Regions from separate parts of the Planococcus donghaensis genome, predicted to be linked through region 2. Evidence: a T-box and tRNA genes for the amino acid it is inferred to sense, from the RefSeq annotation. Region 2 holds a T-box; the other regions hold tRNA genes.

Region 1 (5,670 bases), 920 kb from region 2:
ACCTCCACCTTGGCAAGGTGGCGTTCTACCACTGAACTACTTCCGCAATAAAGCTGGGGTACCTGGATTCGAACCAGGGCATGACGGGATCAAAACCCGTTGCCTTACCGCTTGGCTATACCCCATTAATAAAAGATGGGGCGGACGAGGGGAATTGAACCCCCGAGTGCCGGAATCACAATCCGGTGCGTTAACCACTTCGCCACGACCGCCACTTTACTATTTTATAAGTTCACTTAGTTAAATTAAAACATGGGGCGGACGAGGGGAATTGAACCCCCGAGTGCCGGAATCACAATCCGGTGCGTTAACCACTTCGCCACGACCGCCATCATATAAATTTTAAAATTGGCAGGGGCAGTAGGAATCGAACCCACATCGGAGGTTTTGGAGACCTCTGTTCTACCGTTAAACTATGCCCCTAAAAACTGGTGGTGGGGGGCAGATTCGAACTGCCGAACCCGAAGGAGCGGATTTACAGTCCGCCGCGTTTAGCCACTTCGCTACCCCACCTAAAAAATGGTGCCGGAGAAAGGAGTCGAACCCTCGACCTACTGATTACAAGTCAGTTGCTCTACCAACTGAGCTACTCCGGCATGGAGATTGTATTTCTAAAAAAATGGTGGGTCAGGACGGAATCGAACCGCCGACACTTAGAGCTTCAATCTAATGCTCTACCGACTGAGCTACTGACCCACTTTGTTAAGTGAAAATGGCGGTCCCGACCGGGATCGAACCGGCGATCTCCTGCGTGACAGGCAGGCATGTTAACCGCTACACCACGGGACCATTTGGTTGCGGGGGCAGGATTTGAACCTGCGACCTTTGGGTTATGAGCCCAACGAGCTACCGAACTGCTCCACCCCGCGATAATACTATTTTTTTCATTTCACACTTAATATGTAGGAAATGGTGGAGGATGACGGGATCGAACCGCCGACCCTCTGCTTGTAAGGCAGATGCTCTCCCAGCTGAGCTAATCCTCCATGAAATTGGTGACCCCTACGGGATTCGAACCCGTGTTACCGCCGTGAAAGGGCGGTGTCTTAACCGCTTGACCAAGGGGCCATTCTATAAATTGTTGAAAACGATCTTCTGGCGGAGAGCAAGGGATTCGAACCCTTGAGACGGTTGCCCGCCTACATGATTTCCAATCATGCTCCTTCGGCCACTCGGACAGCTCTCCATAATTGGCTCCGAAGGTAGGACTCGAACCTACGACCATCGCATTAACAGTGCGGTGCTCTACCACTGAGCTACTTCGGAATAATTGATCAGCCTGGCAACGTCCTACTCTCACAGGGGGAAACCCCCAACTACCATCGGCGCAAAAGAGCTTAACTACCGTGTTCGGGATGGGAACGGGTGTGGCCTCTTTGCCATCATTACCAGACTGAATTTATTTTGAAAGACAAGATTTATTATACCAGTATATCGCCGGTTTTTTCAAGCTTTTTTTCAAAAACTTTTTTCTTATTCTTTCAAAACTGGATAAACGACATTGGAACAGGCAAGTCTTCGTGTACATGGTTTTGGTTAAGTCCTCGATCGATTAGTATTCGTCAGCTGCACATGTCGCCACGCTTCCACCTCGAACCTATCTACCTCATCGTCTTTGAGGGATCTTACTTGCTTGCGCAATGGGAAATCTCATCTTGAGGGGGGCTTCGTGCTTAGATGCTTTCAGCACTTATCCCGGCCACACATAGCTACCCAGCGATGCCCTTGGCAGAACAACTGGTACACCAGCGGTGTGTCCATCCCGGTCCTCTCGTACTAAGGACAGCTCCTCTCAAATTTCCTGCGCCCGCGACGGATAGGGACCGAACTGTCTCACGACGTTCTGAACCCAGCTCGCGTACCGCTTTAATGGGCGAACAGCCCAACCCTTGGGACCGACTACAGCCCCAGGATGCGATGAGCCGACATCGAGGTGCCAAACCTCCCCGTCGATGTGGACTCTTGGGGGAGATAAGCCTGTTATCCCCGGGGTAGCTTTTATCCGTTGAGCGATGGCCCTTCCATGCGGAACCACCGGATCACTAAGCCCGTCTTTCGACCCTGCTCGACATGTACGTCTCGCAGTCAAGCTCCCTTCTGCCTTTACACTCTGCGAATGATTTCCAACCATTCTGAGGGAACCTTTGGGCGCCTCCGTTACTCTTTAGGAGGCGACCGCCCCAGTCAAACTGCCCGCCTGACACTGTCTCCCAAGCCGATCAGGCTTGTGGGTTAGAATTTCAATACAACCAGGGTAGTATCCCACCGACGCCTCCTCCGAAGCTGGCGCTCCGGGCTCTAAGGCTCCTACCTATCCTGTACAAGTTGCACCAAAATTCAATATCAGGCTACAGTAAAGCTCCACGGGGTCTTTCCGTCCTGTCGCGGGTAACCTGCATCTTCACAGGTACTATAATTTCACCGAGTCTCTCGTTGAGACAGTGCCCAGATCGTTACGCCTTTCGTGCGGGTCGGAACTTACCCGACAAGGAATTTCGCTACCTTAGGACCGTTATAGTTACGGCCGCCGTTTACTGGGGCTTCAATTCGCACCTTCGCTTGCGCTAAGCACTCCTCTTAACCTTCCAGCACCGGGCAGGCGTCAGCCCCTATACGTCACCTTACGGTTTTGCAGAGACCTGTGTTTTTGCTAAACAGTCGCCTGGGCCTATTCACTGCGGCTCTCTCGGGCTATACACCCTACCAGAGCACCCCTTCTCCCGAAGTTACGGGGTCATTTTGCCGAGTTCCTTAACGAGAGTTCACTCGCTCACCTTAGAATTCTCTTCTCGCCTACCTGTGTCGGTTTGCGGTACGGGCACCTCCCGCCTCGCTAGAGGCTTTTCTTGGCAGTGTGAAATCAGGGACTCTGAGACTCAGTCTCTTGCCATCACAGCTCAACGTATCAGGAATGGGATTTGCCTCATTCCACGCCTCACTGCTTGGACGTGCACAACCAACGGCACGCTCACCTTATCCTTCTGCGTCCCCCCATTGCTCAAACGGCGGGGAGGTGGTACAGGAATATCAACCTGTTGTCCATCGTCTACGCCTATCGGCCTCGACTTAGGTCCCGACTAACCCTGAGCGGACGAGCCTTCCTCAGGAAACCTTAGGCATTCGGTGGACGGGATTCTCACCCGTCTTTCGTTACTCATACCGGCATTCTCACTTCTAAGCGCTCCACCAGTCCTTCCGGTCTGACTTCAACGCCCTTAGAACGCTCTCCTACCACGGATCTCTTACGAGATCCATCCACAGCTTCGGTAATCCGTTTAGCCCCGGTACATTTTCGGCGCAGTGTCACTCGACCAGTGAGCTATTACGCACTCTTTAAATGATGGCTGCTTCTAAGCCAACATCCTGGTTGTCTAAGCAACGCCACATCCTTTTCCACTTAACGGATATTTGGGGACCTTAGCTGGTGGTCTGGGCTGTTTCCCTCTTGACTACGGATCTTATCACTCGCAGTCTGACTCCCAAGCATAAATCACTGGCATTCGGAGTTTGTCTGAATTCGGTAACCCGGGATGGGCCCCTAGTCCAAACAGTGCTCTACCTCCAGGATTCTCAATCTTGAGGCTAGCCCTAAAGCTATTTCGGAGAGAACCAGCTATCTCCAGGTTCGATTGGAATTTCTCCGCTACCCACACCTCATCCCCGCACTTTTCAACGTGCGTGGGTTCGGGCCTCCAGTAAGTGTTACCTTACCTTCACCCTGGACATGGGTAGATCACCTGGTTTCGGGTCTACAACTGCATACTCTGTCGCCCTATTCAGACTCGCTTTCGCTGCGGCTCCGCCTTCTCAGCTTAACCTTGCATGCAATCGTAACTCGCCGGTTCATTCTACAAAAGGCACGCCATCACCCATTAACGGGCTTTGACTACTTGTAGGCACACGGTTTCAGGATCTATTTCACTCCCCTTCCGGGGTGCTTTTCACCTTTCCCTCACGGTACTGGTTCACTATCGGTCACTAGGAAGTATTTAGCCTTGGGAGATGGTCCTCCCAGATTCCGACGGAATTTCACGTGTTCCGCCGTACTCAGGATCCACTCTGGAGGGGCAAGGTTTTCGGCTACGGGGCTGTTACCCACTGCGGCGGACCGTTCCAGGTCGCTTCGCCTAATCCTACCTTTTGTAACTCCGTATAGAGTGTCCTACAACCCCAAGAGGCAAGCCTCTTGGTTTGGGCTGATCCCGTTTCGCTCGCCGCTACTCAGGGAATCGCATTTGCTTTCTCTTCCTCCAGGTACTTAGATGTTTCAGTTCCCTGGGTCTGCCTTCTCATGTGCTATAGATTCACACATGGATACTACTCGATTAAAAGTAGTGGGTTCCCCCATTCGGAAATCTCCGGATCACAGCTCACTTACAGCTCCCCGAAGCATATCGGTGTTAGTGCCGTCCTTCTTCGGCTCCTAGTGCCAAGGCATCCACCGTGCGCCCTTTCTAACTTAACCAATGGTTAATTTAAAAGTTGTGACTAAAAGTCACGCGTACTTGAATTTCTTGCATTTGTTTCAATGTCGTTTTATCCAGTTTTCAAAGAACAAGTTCATCATTTCTGCGTACAAAATGATTGGTGGAGCCTAGCGGGATCGAACCGCTGACCTCCTGCGTGCAAGGCAGGCGCTCTCCCAGCTGAGCTAAGGCCCCAAGAAGAATGGTGGGCCTAAATGGACTCGAACCATCGACCTCACGCTTATCAGGCGTGCGCTCTAACCAGCTGAGCTATAGGCCCTCTTGAGTATAATTGTCTTACTGATAGAAGATCGATTCAATGTTGCCATTGAAGATGAACCTTCAAAACTGAACGCAAAACGTCAACGCCGAGAAAATCCCGGTTCCGAATTTATCCTTAGAAAGGAGGTGATCCAGCCGCACCTTCCGATACGGCTACCTTGTTACGACTTCACCCCAATCATCTGTCCCACCTTCGGCGGCTGGCTCCACAAGGGTTACCTCACCGACTTCGGGTGTTACAAACTCTCGTGGTGTGACGGGCGGTGTGTACAAGGCCCGGGAACGTATTCACCGTGGCATGCTGATCCACGATTACTAGCGATTCCGGCTTCATGCAGGCGAGTTGCAGCCTACAATCCGAACTGAGAACGGTTTTATGGGATTGGCTCCCCCTCGCGGGTTGGCAACCCTTTGTACCGTCCATTGTAGCACGTGTGTAGCCCAGGTCATAAGGGGCATGATGATTTGACGTCATCCCCACCTTCCTCCGGTTTGTCACCGGCAGTCACCTTAGAGTGCCCAACTAAATGCTGGCAACTAAGATCAAGGGTTGCGCTCGTTGCGGGACTTAACCCAACATCTCACGACACGAGCTGACGACAACCATGCACCACCTGTCACCACTGTCCCCGAAGGGAAAAGCGTATCTCTACACCGGGCAGTGGGATGTCAAGACCTGGTAAGGTTCTTCGCGTTGCTTCGAATTAAACCACATGCTCCACCGCTTGTGCGGGCCCCCGTCAATTCCTTTGAGTTTCAGCCTTGCGGCCGTACTCCCCAGGCGGAGTGCTTAATGCGTTAGCTGCAGCACTAAGGGGCGGAAACCCCCTAACACTTAGCACTCATCGTTTACGGCGTGGACTACCAGGGTATCTAATCCTGTTTGCTCCCCACGCTTTCGCGCCTCAGCGTCAGTTACAGA
Region 2 (5,670 bases):
AATATACCGTTCGGATTTCGCTGCTGCCCAGTTCAGTAGCTGTGCCCGTTTTGTAGCACTTAATACGGAGCCGGATGGAAATTGGTGTGAAGGAGTTACATAAGCCACATCCACGACAGATGCTTCTAGTTGGCTAATATTCAATCCGTCCTGTTCTAAGTCAATGGGAATTGCTTGACGATCGTGATGATTGAAAATGCTATGTGTTAGAGCGTAACCAGGGTTTTCGTAGCCATAAACCAATTTTTTATCGAGTAGTCGAATCAATAAAGGCAATAATTGTTCTGTTCCTGAACCAATGACGATTTGATCTGGCTGACAAACCACACCACGCGATTGATACAAATAGCGAGTGATTTCTTGACGTAAGACGTCATCTCCTTGAGGATGCCCAGATAATAATAATTCATGATTGGAATCATCTAAAATATCACGTGTTAATTTCCGCCAAGTTAAAAAAGGAAAAGACTGCGTATCAATACTGCCAGAGTTGAAATCTATTTTATACGAAACAGGTTCTTCTACAACCGGTTCATCATGCGGCATATCCAAATAGGCGAGTTCTTCAACCGGCTGGGCATAAAATCCTTTGCGTGGTCGTGATTCTATAAATCCTTCAGCTACTAGTTGAGCGTAAGCGAGTTCTACAGTTGTTTGACTAATTTGTAGGTAGTCGGCTAATTTTCGCTTACTTGGTAATTTAGTGTCGACAAGTATTTTACCTTCGATAATGGCTTTTTTTATTTCACGATAAAGCTGCTTATATAAAGGGGTTTGTGATTGTTTTTGAAGCTGAAACATCAGCATATCCATGTGAACTCCTCCAACTGACCTTATTGAAATGATTATAACTGAGTCTTTTTATATGGTCAATCTCTATTATACTGAATTTATCAACAAATTAGGAGGAATTCACAAATGACTGAGCAAGGAACAGATCGTGTAAAAAGAGGAATGGCTGAAATGCAAAAAGGTGGCGTGATCATGGATGTGGTCAACGCAGAACAAGCACGTATTGCAGAAGCTGCAGGAGCTACTGCTGTTATGGCACTTGAACGAGTGCCTTCTGATATTCGTAGAGATGGCGGAGTCGCACGTATGGCAGATCCACGCATCACAGAAGAAGTAATGAAAGCAGTATCGATTCCAGTGATGGCAAAAGCACGTATTGGTCATATTGTAGAAGCTCGTATTTTAGAAGCGATGGGTGTCGATTATATTGATGAAAGCGAAGTGTTGACACCGGCCGATGAAGAGTTTCATTTATTGAAAAACCAATACACCGTTCCTTTTGTTTGTGGGTGTCGGAACTTAGGGGAAGCGGCTCGTCGAATTGGTGAAGGTGCTTCAATGCTACGGACAAAAGGCGAACCGGGCACAGGAAATATTGTTGAAGCCGTCCGTCATTTACGACAAGTAAATGCAGAAATCCGCAAAGTGGTCGCAATGAGCGAAGATGAATTAATGACAGAAGCACGTAACTTAGGAGCTTCTTATGAATTTTTAAAAGAAGTTAAAAGTTTAGGGCGTTTGCCAGTAGTTAATTTTGCAGCTGGCGGGATTGCTACACCTGCAGACGCAGCATTAATGATGGAATTAGGAGCAGATGGTGTGTTTGTTGGGTCTGGTATTTTCAAATCAGACAACCCAGAGCGATTTGCACGGGCGATTGTTGAAGCGACGACGCATTACCAAGATTACAAATTGATCGCTGAGTTATCAAAAGACCTTGGCATTGCGATGAAGGGCATTGAAATTTCAACCATTGCTGCAGGCGAACGTATGCAAGAGCGAGGCTGGTAAGATGAAACGAGTGGGGGTTCTTGCGTTGCAAGGAGCTGTTCGTGAGCATATTAAGTCGGTTCAAGCGTGCGGAGCGGAAGCGATTGCTGTTAAGTGGCCGAAAGACCTTGAAAATTTAGATGGGTTAATCTTACCAGGTGGGGAAAGCACAACGATGCGCCGTTTAATTGATCGCTACGGCTTGATGGAACCACTTCGTGAGTTTGCCCAAACAGGAAAACCGATGTTTGGCACATGTGCGGGATTGATACTACTTGCTGAAACAGTCGTTGGTAACCAAGATGCACATTTAGGTGTGATGGATGTTACCGTTGAACGAAATTCATTTGGTCGACAAGTGGATAGTTTTGAAGCACCGCTTGAGATTAGAGGTATTGATGGAGCTTTTGAAGCGGTCTTTATCCGAGCGCCGCATATTGTCAGTGTCGGAGCAGAAGCTGAGGTGTTGTGTGTGCATAATGACAAAATTGTGATGGCGAGAGATGGCCAATTTCTCGGCTGTTCCTTCCATCCCGAATTGACAGATGATCACCGCATCACCGATTATTTTTTAAGCATGATTCAAGACAAGTCAGACCTTCTCTTGCCAAACCCATCAACTTATAGTAAAGTATGATTAATTTAAAAGACGAAACGTTGATGGGAAATAGTAAAATGAATGTTTTTCCAAAGAGAGCCGGTGGTTGGTGCGAACCGGTGAAAAACACATTTGAATCCACCCCGGAGTTGCATGGCGAAAAAAGCCATTGCCGGTTTTAATGCCGTTATGTGATGAAGAGGATTGGCTTTTGCCGATCAATCAGGGTGGCAACGCGGGTAGCTCTCGTCCCTTTACCAAGGGACGGGGGCTATTTTTGTTGTCTTTTTTTGTTATTAAAACTTGAGGAGGAAACGGTATGTTAGATATTCGTTTTGTACGTGCCAATTTTGAAGAAGTAAAAGCAAAACTTGCAAAGCGCGGAGAAGATATTTCTGTGCTTGATGATTTTGAAGGATTAGATGTAAAACGTCGTGAACTAATTGCACAAACAGAAAAATTAAAGGCAGAGCGTAACGAGGCATCTCAAAATATTGCAGCGATGAAACGTGCAAAAGAAAATGCGGACGAAGCCATTACAAAAATGCGTGAAGTCGGCGATCAAATTAAAGTGATTGATGAAGAGTTAAAAGCTGTAGAAGAAAGCTTAAACTATATTATGATGCGTGTTCCAAATATTCCGCATGATAGTGTTCCATTTGGCGATTCTGAAGATGATAATGAAGAAATTCGCACATGGGGCGATAAGCCAGCGTTTGATTTTGAAGTTAAGCCACATTGGGATTTGGGAACGGATTTAAACATCATTGATTTTGAACGTGCAGCGAAAGTAACAGGCAGCCGTTTTGTCTTTTACCGCGGACTAGGCGCTCGCTTAGAACGCGCATTGATCAATTTTATGATGGACCTTCACCAAGAAGAGCATGGTTATGAAGAAATGTTGCCGCCTTATATGGTTAACCGTGAGAGCTTAACGGGTACTGGTCAATTGCCGAAGTTTGAAGAAGATGCATTCTTGATCGAAAAAGAAGATTATTTCCTTATTCCAACTTCGGAAGTACCGGTAACCAACTTCTACCGTGATGAAATTTTAACGGCAGATATGTTGCCACAAGCCTTTGCTTCTTACAGCTCAAATTTCCGCTCTGAAGCGGGTTCTGCAGGCCGTGACACACGCGGGTTAATCAGACAACACCAATTCAATAAAGTCGAGCTAGTACGCTTTGTAAAGCCAGAGGATTCTTATGACGAACTTGAAAAATTGACTGGTCACGCGGAGAAAGTACTTCAGCTTTTAGGACTGCCATACCGCGTATTGAAGATGTGTACAGCTGATCTTGGATTTACAGCTGCAAAAAAATACGACATCGAAGTATGGATCCCGAGCCAAGAAACATACCGTGAAATATCTTCTTGCAGTAATTTTGAAGATTTCCAAGCAAGACGTGCCAATATTAAATTCCGTCGTGAAGCAACAGGTAAGCCAGAATTTGTCCATACATTAAACGGCAGTGGACTAGCCATTGGTCGTACTGTGGCAGCTTTGCTTGAAAACTGTCAGCAAAAAGACGGTTCAATCAACATTCCAGAAGTATTGCAGCCTTATATGGGTGGCAAAAAGACCATTGGATAATATTTCAAAAAAAGCGCAAAAGCACTTGCTTTTGCGCTTTTTTATGTGGAAAAGAGGGTAGTGAAAAGGTAAAGAGTGAGGCAGAAAGGAGTAATTACGATGGACAACCTAAACTTTCGCTATATCGAGACGAACGGCATCACACTACATACGGCCATAGCTGGTCCAGAAGACGGCCCTTTAGTTGTTTTGTTGCACGGCTTTCCAGAATTTTGGTTTGGTTGGAAAAATCAAATTCAGCCCTTGGCGGAAAAAGGCTACCGAGTAGTGGCACCTGATCAACGTGGCTATAACTTGAGTGATAAGCCTGAAGGAATCAATCATTACACCATTGATTATTTACGAGATGATGTGATTGGGATTATTGAATTTTTTCATAAAAAGAAAGCGATTATTATTGGTCATGATTGGGGTGGTGCAGTGGCTTGGCATTTAGCAGCTACGCGTCCAGAATATGTCGAGAAATTGATCGTGTTGAACATTCCTCACCCACGGGCAATGCCACGGGTGTTAATGAAAAATCCATTGCAATGGATGAAAAGCTCTTATATTGCGTTTTTCCAATTGCCAAACTTGCCTGAGAAAGCTCTCGGAATGCGAGAGTTTAAAGTTATGCAGCGGGGCATTGAAAAATCTAGCAATCCAGCTGCTTTTTCAACATCCGAAATTGCCCAATATAAAACGGCGTGGTCGCAGTCAGATGCACTGACGGCGATGCTTAACTGGTACCGAGCTATCCGAAAAGGCAGCTTTAAGCAACTGGCTGAATCAAAAATCAACGTACCGGTCCGAATTATTTGGGGAGTAGGCGATCAGTTTTTGTCACCCATGCTAGCAAAAGAGAGTATGTCTTTTTGTAAAGAAGTCAATTTGGCATTTGTCGGAGAAGCGACGCATTGGATTCAGCACGAACAACCAGAAATCGTCAATCACTTGATCGATCAGTTTATTAACGAATAAAAAACGGAAAACCCTTATAGTTGGGTTTTCCGTTTTTGTTTTTTTAGTTCTCGCAAATTCCGAAAAAACTGTGTTAATAATTGACCACATTCGTCAGCGAGCACATTTTCGGTTACTTGGCACTGATGATTAAAACGATCATCGTTTAGCAACCGATATAAAGAATCGACACAGCCGGCTTTGGCATCACGCGCTCCATAAACAATATGGGGAATGCGGGATTGTAAAATAGCACCCGCACACATCGGACAAGGCTCTAACGTAACGTAAAGCTTTGTGTCTTCAAGTCGCCAATTATCGAGGTGCAGACAAGCTTGTTGAATGGCTAACAATTCAGCGTGTGTGACAGCGTTGTTTGTCGTTTCACGTAAATTATGTGCTCGTGCAATCACTTCGTCGTTATAGACGATCACAGCGCCAATCGGAACTTCGCCTTTGGCAGCTGCTTTATTGGCTTCTTCGATCGCCAATTGCATATAAAAATGATCTTTTTCCATTCCGTTCATGATGCATCGCTCCTTGAATCTAGTGTAGCATTTTCTCTTCAAGAAAAGAGTCGTGCAGACAAAAAACCCAGAACAACGTAGAATAGAGGGACCAGATACTAAACGGTGAGGAGTGATATAAGAATGAAACAACACAAAAAAGAAAAGAAACTCCACTTTATTCTGCGGTATATCTTTATCTTTATAGGGGCAACAATGGCTGCAGCTGCGATTGAGTTGTTTTTAGTTCC
Region 3 (5,670 bases), 1.1 Mb from region 2:
CTCAGGGTTAGTCGGGACCTAAGTCGAGGCCGATAGGCGTAGACGATGGACAACAGGTTGATATTCCTGTACCACCTCCCCGCCGTTTGAGCAATGGGGGGACGCAGAAGGATAAGGTGAGCGTGCCGTTGGTTGTGCACGTCCAAGCAGTGAGGCGTGGAATGAGGCAAATCCCATTCCTGATACGTTGAGCTGTGATGGCAAGAGACTGAGTCTCAGAGTCCCTGATTTCACACTGCCAAGAAAAGCCTCTAGCGAGGCGGGAGGTGCCCGTACCGCAAACCGACACAGGTAGGCGAGAAGAGAATTCTAAGGTGAGCGAGTGAACTCTCGTTAAGGAACTCGGCAAAATGACCCCGTAACTTCGGGAGAAGGGGTGCTCTGGTAGGGTGTATAGCCCGAGAGAGCCGCAGTGAATAGGCCCAGGCGACTGTTTAGCAAAAACACAGGTCTCTGCAAAACCGTAAGGTGACGTATAGGGGCTGACGCCTGCCCGGTGCTGGAAGGTTAAGAGGAGTGCTTAGCGCAAGCGAAGGTGCGAATTGAAGCCCCAGTAAACGGCGGCCGTAACTATAACGGTCCTAAGGTAGCGAAATTCCTTGTCGGGTAAGTTCCGACCCGCACGAAAGGCGTAACGATCTGGGCACTGTCTCAACGAGAGACTCGGTGAAATTATAGTACCTGTGAAGATGCAGGTTACCCGCGACAGGACGGAAAGACCCCGTGGAGCTTTACTGTAGCCTGATATTGAATTTTGGTGCAACTTGTACAGGATAGGTAGGAGCCTTAGAGCCCGGAGCGCCAGCTTCGGAGGAGGCGTCGGTGGGATACTACCCTGGTTGTATTGAAATTCTAACCCACAAGCCTGATCGGCTTGGGAGACAGTGTCAGGCGGGCAGTTTGACTGGGGCGGTCGCCTCCTAAAGAGTAACGGAGGCGCCCAAAGGTTCCCTCAGAATGGTTGGAAATCATTCGCAGAGTGTAAAGGCAGAAGGGAGCTTGACTGCGAGACGTACATGTCGAGCAGGGTCGAAAGACGGGCTTAGTGATCCGGTGGTTCCGCATGGAAGGGCCATCGCTCAACGGATAAAAGCTACCCCGGGGATAACAGGCTTATCTCCCCCAAGAGTCCACATCGACGGGGAGGTTTGGCACCTCGATGTCGGCTCATCGCATCCTGGGGCTGTAGTCGGTCCCAAGGGTTGGGCTGTTCGCCCATTAAAGCGGTACGCGAGCTGGGTTCAGAACGTCGTGAGACAGTTCGGTCCCTATCCGTCGCGGGCGCAGGAAATTTGAGAGGAGCTGTCCTTAGTACGAGAGGACCGGGATGGACACACCGCTGGTGTACCAGTTGTTCTGCCAAGGGCATCGCTGGGTAGCTATGTGTGGCCGGGATAAGTGCTGAAAGCATCTAAGCACGAAGCCCCCCTCAAGATGAGATTTCCCATTGCGCAAGCAAGTAAGATCCCTCAAAGACGATGAGGTAGATAGGTTCGAGGTGGAAGCGTGGCGACATGTGCAGCTGACGAATACTAATCGATCGAGGACTTAACCAAAACCATGTACACGAAGACTTGCCTGTTCCAATGTCGTTTATCCAGTTTTGAAAGAATAAGAAAAAAGTTTTTTGAAAAAAAGCTTGAAAAAACCAGTGGTATACTGGTATAATAAATCTTGTCTTTCAAAACCAAATAGTCCAGTGATGATGGCAAAGAGGCCACACCCGTTCCCATCCCGAACACGGCAGTTAAGCTCTTTTGCGCCGATGGTAGTTGGGGGTTTCCCCCTGTGAGAGTAGGACGTCGCTGGGCAATACATATCGGAGGATTAGCTCAGCTGGGAGAGCATCTGCCTTACAAGCAGAGGGTCGGCGGTTCGATCCCGTCATCCTCCACCATTTTTTCGCCGGAGTAGCTCAGTTGGTAGAGCAACTGACTTGTAATCAGTAGGTCGAGGGTTCGACTCCTTTCTCCGGCACCACTTTCTCGAGCCATTAGCTCAGCTGGTAGAGCATCTGACTTTTAATCAGAGGGTCGAAGGTTCGAATCCTTCATGGCTCACCATTTTAATATTGATATTGCCACGCGGGTGTGGCGGAACTGGCAGACGCACTAGACTTAGGATCTAGCGCCTTCGGGCGTGGGGGTTCGACTCCCTTCACCCGCACCATTTTTGCGGAAGTAGTTCAGTGGTAGAACGCCACCTTGCCAAGGTGGAGGTCGCGAGTTCGAACCTCGTCTTCCGCTCCATAATTGTTTTACAGAATCTCGACCCCTAGCCGGGGTGGCGGAACTGGCAGACGCACAGGACTTAAAATCCTGCGGTAGGTGACTACCGTACCGGTTCGATTCCGGTCCTCGGCACCATTTACAACAATAGCATAAAGCGCCCGTAGCTCAATTGGATAGAGTACTTGACTACGAATCAAGCGGTTAGAGGTTCGAGTCCTCTCGGGCGCGCCATATTTTTTACAAACTCAGCATCTAAGTTCGGGAAGTAGCTCAGCTTGGTAGAGCACTTGGTTTGGGACCAAGGGGTCGCAGGTTCGAATCCTGTCTTCCCGACCAAACAATGGGGCCTTAGCTCAGCTGGGAGAGCGCCTGCCTTGCACGCAGGAGGTCAGCGGTTCGATCCCGCTAGGCTCCACCAACTATATTATTAAAGATCCTGGCGGCGTAGCTCAGCTGGCTAGAGCGTACGGTTCATACCCGTAAGGTCGGGGGTTCGATCCCCTCTGCCGCCACTTTTTTAGGACCTTTAGCTCAGTTGGTTAGAGCAGACGGCTCATAACCGTCCGGTCGCAGGTTCGAGTCCTGCAAGGTCCACCATTTGTATTTTATCACGGAGGAATACCCAAGTTTGGCTGAAGGGATCGGTCTTGAAAACCGACAGGGGAGTCAAATCCCGCGGGGGTTCGAATCCCTCTTCCTCCTCCATTTTTTCTAAATGTGTGGACAATTATTTTTAAAAGAAATCGATTCAAATTAGTACCTATAATATTGTCGCGGGGTGGAGCAGTTCGGTAGCTCGTTGGGCTCATAACCCAAAGGTCGCAGGTTCAAATCCTGCCCCCGCAACCAAATGGTCCCGTGGTGTAGCGGTTAACATGCCTGCCTGTCACGCAGGAGATCGCCGGTTCGATCCCGGTCGGGACCGCCATTTTTATTCAATGTTGTGGGTCAGTAGCTCAGTCGGTAGAGCATTAGATTGAAGCTCTAAGTGTCGGCGGTTCGATTCCGTCCTGACCCACCATTTATGCGGGTGTAGTTTAGTGGTAAAACCTCAGCCTTCCAAGCTGATGATGAGGGTTCGATTCCCTTCACCCGCTCCATACTATTACATATGGGCCTATAGCTCAGCTGGTTAGAGCGCACGCCTGATAAGCGTGAGGTCGATGGTTCGAGTCCATTTAGGCCCACCATTCCGAAGTAGCTCAGTGGTAGAGCACCGCACTGTTAATGCGATGGTCGTAGGTTCGAGTCCTACCTTCGGAGCCATACTGGGGAAGTACTCAAGTGGCTGAAGAGGCGCCCCTGCTAAGGGTGTAGGTCGGGCAACCGGCGCGAGGGTTCAAATCCCTCCTTCTCCGCCAGTATTTGGCCCCTTGGTCAAGCGGTTAAGACACCGCCCTTTCACGGCGGTAACACGGGTTCGAATCCCGTAGGGGTCATCATAAAAAAGAGTCATGCATTTAATTGCATGACTCTTTTTTTCGTTTTACTGGAATTCTGGCTATGAAGAATCATGCCGCCCATAACAATAAGAATTCCTATTAATGATAATCCTGAAGGTAGTGCTATTGATAAGAAGAGAATTTCTCCAGCCAAAGCGAATAAAACTTCCATTGATTGAGTTGCTTCAACCACTCCTAACATTTGCATGTTTCCTCTAACAAGATCTGTAGCTTTAAAGAATAACACTGTGGCAATGACACCAGAACTGATGGCAACAATTAAAGTTTGGAAGCTTTGTGAAGCAGATGGCCCACCAACCGTGAATAACCCAAACAACGATAATAGTAACCAAAAAGGCAGACTGGCTAAGGTCATTCCGAGAACTCTTTGATATGCGTCTAATCTACCGTCGCATATCTCCATCATTTTTCTATTGCCAAGTGGATAAGCAAATGCAGCAAGAAGAACAGGAATAAAACCAAACCAGAGTGTAGCAGGGGAAACAATTGCAACATGTTCTAATTGCATGAGACTGACTCCCGCCAATATGATGAAAGAAATCATTAACCCTTTCATCGGGATTTTTCCTTTTAACTGAAATGTCCCTTCTTTAGTATGTACAGTAATAAGAAATAGAGGAGCGAGAAGAGTTCCTGCAATGATGGTAATTTGCCAAGTACCTGCGATTAACCAACCAGGAGAATAAGCAGCTGCAAAGCAGAGAGGCGTATAGAATAAGCCAAATCCGATAAAGCTCCAAATAAACCAAGCTTTTTTGTTTCTGTTCATTTCTTGTAATAGTGGTTTTAAGTTTCTTCTAGATAAAACGATTAATAGCAAAAAAGGAATCATAAAAAGGTAACGAAGAGAAGCGCTCCAAATCCAACTTCCACCACTAGCTTCCATTGTGGCATTTAAAACAAAAGTAAATGCAAAGAAAAAAGCAGCAATGCTTCCAATAATTATAGGTTTCACCCAATGTCCTCCCGATCAGTATTTTGAATTATTTCTCAACTATAACGCATACTCAAAAGTTCTACAAAACTAAATTTGGATATAAAAAAGGGATTTCAGCTGAAATCCCTTTTTTATTAACATCATAATAAATATTCTATTAGTAAACCGATACCAAGCAATAAGGCGAAAAGTGTGTTTGTTTTTCCTGTATCTTTCATAGCTGGCATTACTTTTAGCGGTGCCGTGTGGTGTTTAAATATTTGAACCACTCTAATTGGTTTAATAACGCTTAGAAATACGAGGAACGTCCATGGTGTTAATGTTCCTGAAATAACTAGAACGACGATCCATGCGTAAGCTAGGATAAAGAAAGCCATAAGAATATTAACAGCTGCCGGTCTTTTAACTAAAATCGCGAGTGTCTTGCGACCACTTTCTTCATCGCCAACGATATCACGAATGTTGTTAGCTAGCATTATAGCTGCTACTAATAAAGTACTTGGTACAGCAAGTAGAGAAGCTTCTGTGGTTATCATGTCTGTTTGGATATAAAAGGCAATAATAACAATTAAATAGCCCATAACTACGCCTGAGAAAAGTTCACCGAATGGCGTATAGGCGATTGGGTATGGACCGCCTGTATAAAAGTAGCCGATTGCCATAGAAACTGCGCCTACAACTAAAAGCCACCAACTAGTTTGTGAACAAATATAGATGCCGATAACTGCAGCGATACCGTAAAACACTAAGGCTAAAACTAGAACGGTTTTGGGTTTCACTCCATTACGAACAATAGCACCGCCAATACCAACGGAATTCTCATTATCTAGACCTCTCGCAAAATCGTAATATTCATTGAACATATTGGTTGCTCCTTGGATTAGTAAACTGGCAAATAACATTGCTAGGAATAAAATCCAGTCGATCGGGGAATAATGTAAAGCAATCATCGTTCCGAGAAATACGGGAGCGAAGGAAGCGGTCAGTGTATGAGGGCGTGTCAATTGCCACCATACGCGCCATCCGCTGTCTGCTTGTA

The links. The T-box of region 2 lies ahead of serS (serine--tRNA ligase). A T-box ahead of a tRNA ligase gene usually reads a tRNA of that ligase, here a tRNA-Ser.
Region 1: it encodes a tRNA-Ser, which carries the amino acid that the T-box ahead of serS (serine--tRNA ligase) is inferred to sense. The anticodon was not compared.
Region 3: it encodes a tRNA-Ser, which carries the amino acid that the T-box ahead of serS (serine--tRNA ligase) is inferred to sense. The anticodon was not compared.

The regions. Positions count from the first base shown of each region.
Region 1 is NZ_CP016543.2:954,040-959,709, reverse strand. It holds tRNA gene BCM40_RS04745 (tRNA-Gly) at 1-46, opposite strand, end outside; tRNA gene BCM40_RS04740 (tRNA-Gln) at 54-125, opposite strand; tRNA gene BCM40_RS04735 (tRNA-His) at 137-212, opposite strand; tRNA gene BCM40_RS04730 (tRNA-His) at 254-329, opposite strand; tRNA gene BCM40_RS04725 (tRNA-Trp) at 350-423, opposite strand; tRNA gene BCM40_RS04720 (tRNA-Tyr) at 430-513, opposite strand; tRNA gene BCM40_RS04715 (tRNA-Thr) at 521-596, opposite strand; tRNA gene BCM40_RS04710 (tRNA-Phe) at 621-696, opposite strand; tRNA gene BCM40_RS04705 (tRNA-Asp) at 714-789, opposite strand; tRNA gene BCM40_RS04700 (tRNA-Met) at 793-869, opposite strand; tRNA gene BCM40_RS04695 (tRNA-Val) at 911-986, opposite strand; tRNA gene BCM40_RS04690 (tRNA-Glu) at 994-1,068, opposite strand; tRNA gene BCM40_RS04685 (tRNA-Ser) at 1,097-1,186, opposite strand; tRNA gene BCM40_RS04680 (tRNA-Asn) at 1,192-1,266, opposite strand; rRNA gene rrf (5S ribosomal RNA) at 1,278-1,393, opposite strand; rRNA gene BCM40_RS04670 (23S ribosomal RNA) at 1,533-4,465, opposite strand; tRNA gene BCM40_RS04665 (tRNA-Ala) at 4,586-4,661, opposite strand; tRNA gene BCM40_RS04660 (tRNA-Ile) at 4,670-4,746, opposite strand; rRNA gene BCM40_RS04655 (16S ribosomal RNA) at 4,868-5,670, opposite strand, start outside.
Region 2 is NZ_CP016543.2:38,917-44,586, forward strand. It holds gene pdxR (MocR-like pyridoxine biosynthesis transcription factor PdxR) at 1-813, opposite strand, end outside; gene pdxS (pyridoxal 5'-phosphate synthase lyase subunit PdxS) at 919-1,803, shown strand; gene pdxT (pyridoxal 5'-phosphate synthase glutaminase subunit PdxT) at 1,805-2,419, shown strand; T-box leader at 2,431-2,637, shown strand; gene serS (serine--tRNA ligase) at 2,700-3,974, shown strand; gene BCM40_RS00175 (alpha/beta fold hydrolase) at 4,074-4,934, shown strand; gene tadA (tRNA adenosine(34) deaminase TadA) at 4,949-5,440, opposite strand; gene BCM40_RS00185 (YitT family protein) at 5,564-5,670, shown strand, end outside.
Region 3 is NZ_CP016543.2:1,144,064-1,149,733, forward strand. It holds rRNA gene BCM40_RS05655 (23S ribosomal RNA) at 1-1,556, shown strand, start outside; rRNA gene rrf (5S ribosomal RNA) at 1,696-1,811, shown strand; tRNA gene BCM40_RS05665 (tRNA-Val) at 1,822-1,897, shown strand; tRNA gene BCM40_RS05670 (tRNA-Thr) at 1,905-1,980, shown strand; tRNA gene BCM40_RS05675 (tRNA-Lys) at 1,988-2,063, shown strand; tRNA gene BCM40_RS05680 (tRNA-Leu) at 2,085-2,169, shown strand; tRNA gene BCM40_RS05685 (tRNA-Gly) at 2,175-2,249, shown strand; tRNA gene BCM40_RS05690 (tRNA-Leu) at 2,278-2,366, shown strand; tRNA gene BCM40_RS05695 (tRNA-Arg) at 2,386-2,462, shown strand; tRNA gene BCM40_RS05700 (tRNA-Pro) at 2,491-2,567, shown strand; tRNA gene BCM40_RS05705 (tRNA-Ala) at 2,574-2,649, shown strand; tRNA gene BCM40_RS05710 (tRNA-Met) at 2,670-2,743, shown strand; tRNA gene BCM40_RS05715 (tRNA-Ile) at 2,752-2,828, shown strand; tRNA gene BCM40_RS05720 (tRNA-Ser) at 2,844-2,936, shown strand; tRNA gene BCM40_RS05725 (tRNA-Met) at 3,004-3,080, shown strand; tRNA gene BCM40_RS05730 (tRNA-Asp) at 3,084-3,159, shown strand; tRNA gene BCM40_RS05735 (tRNA-Phe) at 3,177-3,252, shown strand; tRNA gene BCM40_RS05740 (tRNA-Gly) at 3,258-3,331, shown strand; tRNA gene BCM40_RS05745 (tRNA-Ile) at 3,345-3,421, shown strand; tRNA gene BCM40_RS05750 (tRNA-Asn) at 3,423-3,497, shown strand; tRNA gene BCM40_RS05755 (tRNA-Ser) at 3,502-3,592, shown strand; tRNA gene BCM40_RS05760 (tRNA-Glu) at 3,599-3,670, shown strand; gene BCM40_RS05765 (DMT family transporter) at 3,684-4,649, opposite strand; gene BCM40_RS05770 (1,4-dihydroxy-2-naphthoate polyprenyltransferase) at 4,772-5,670, opposite strand, start outside.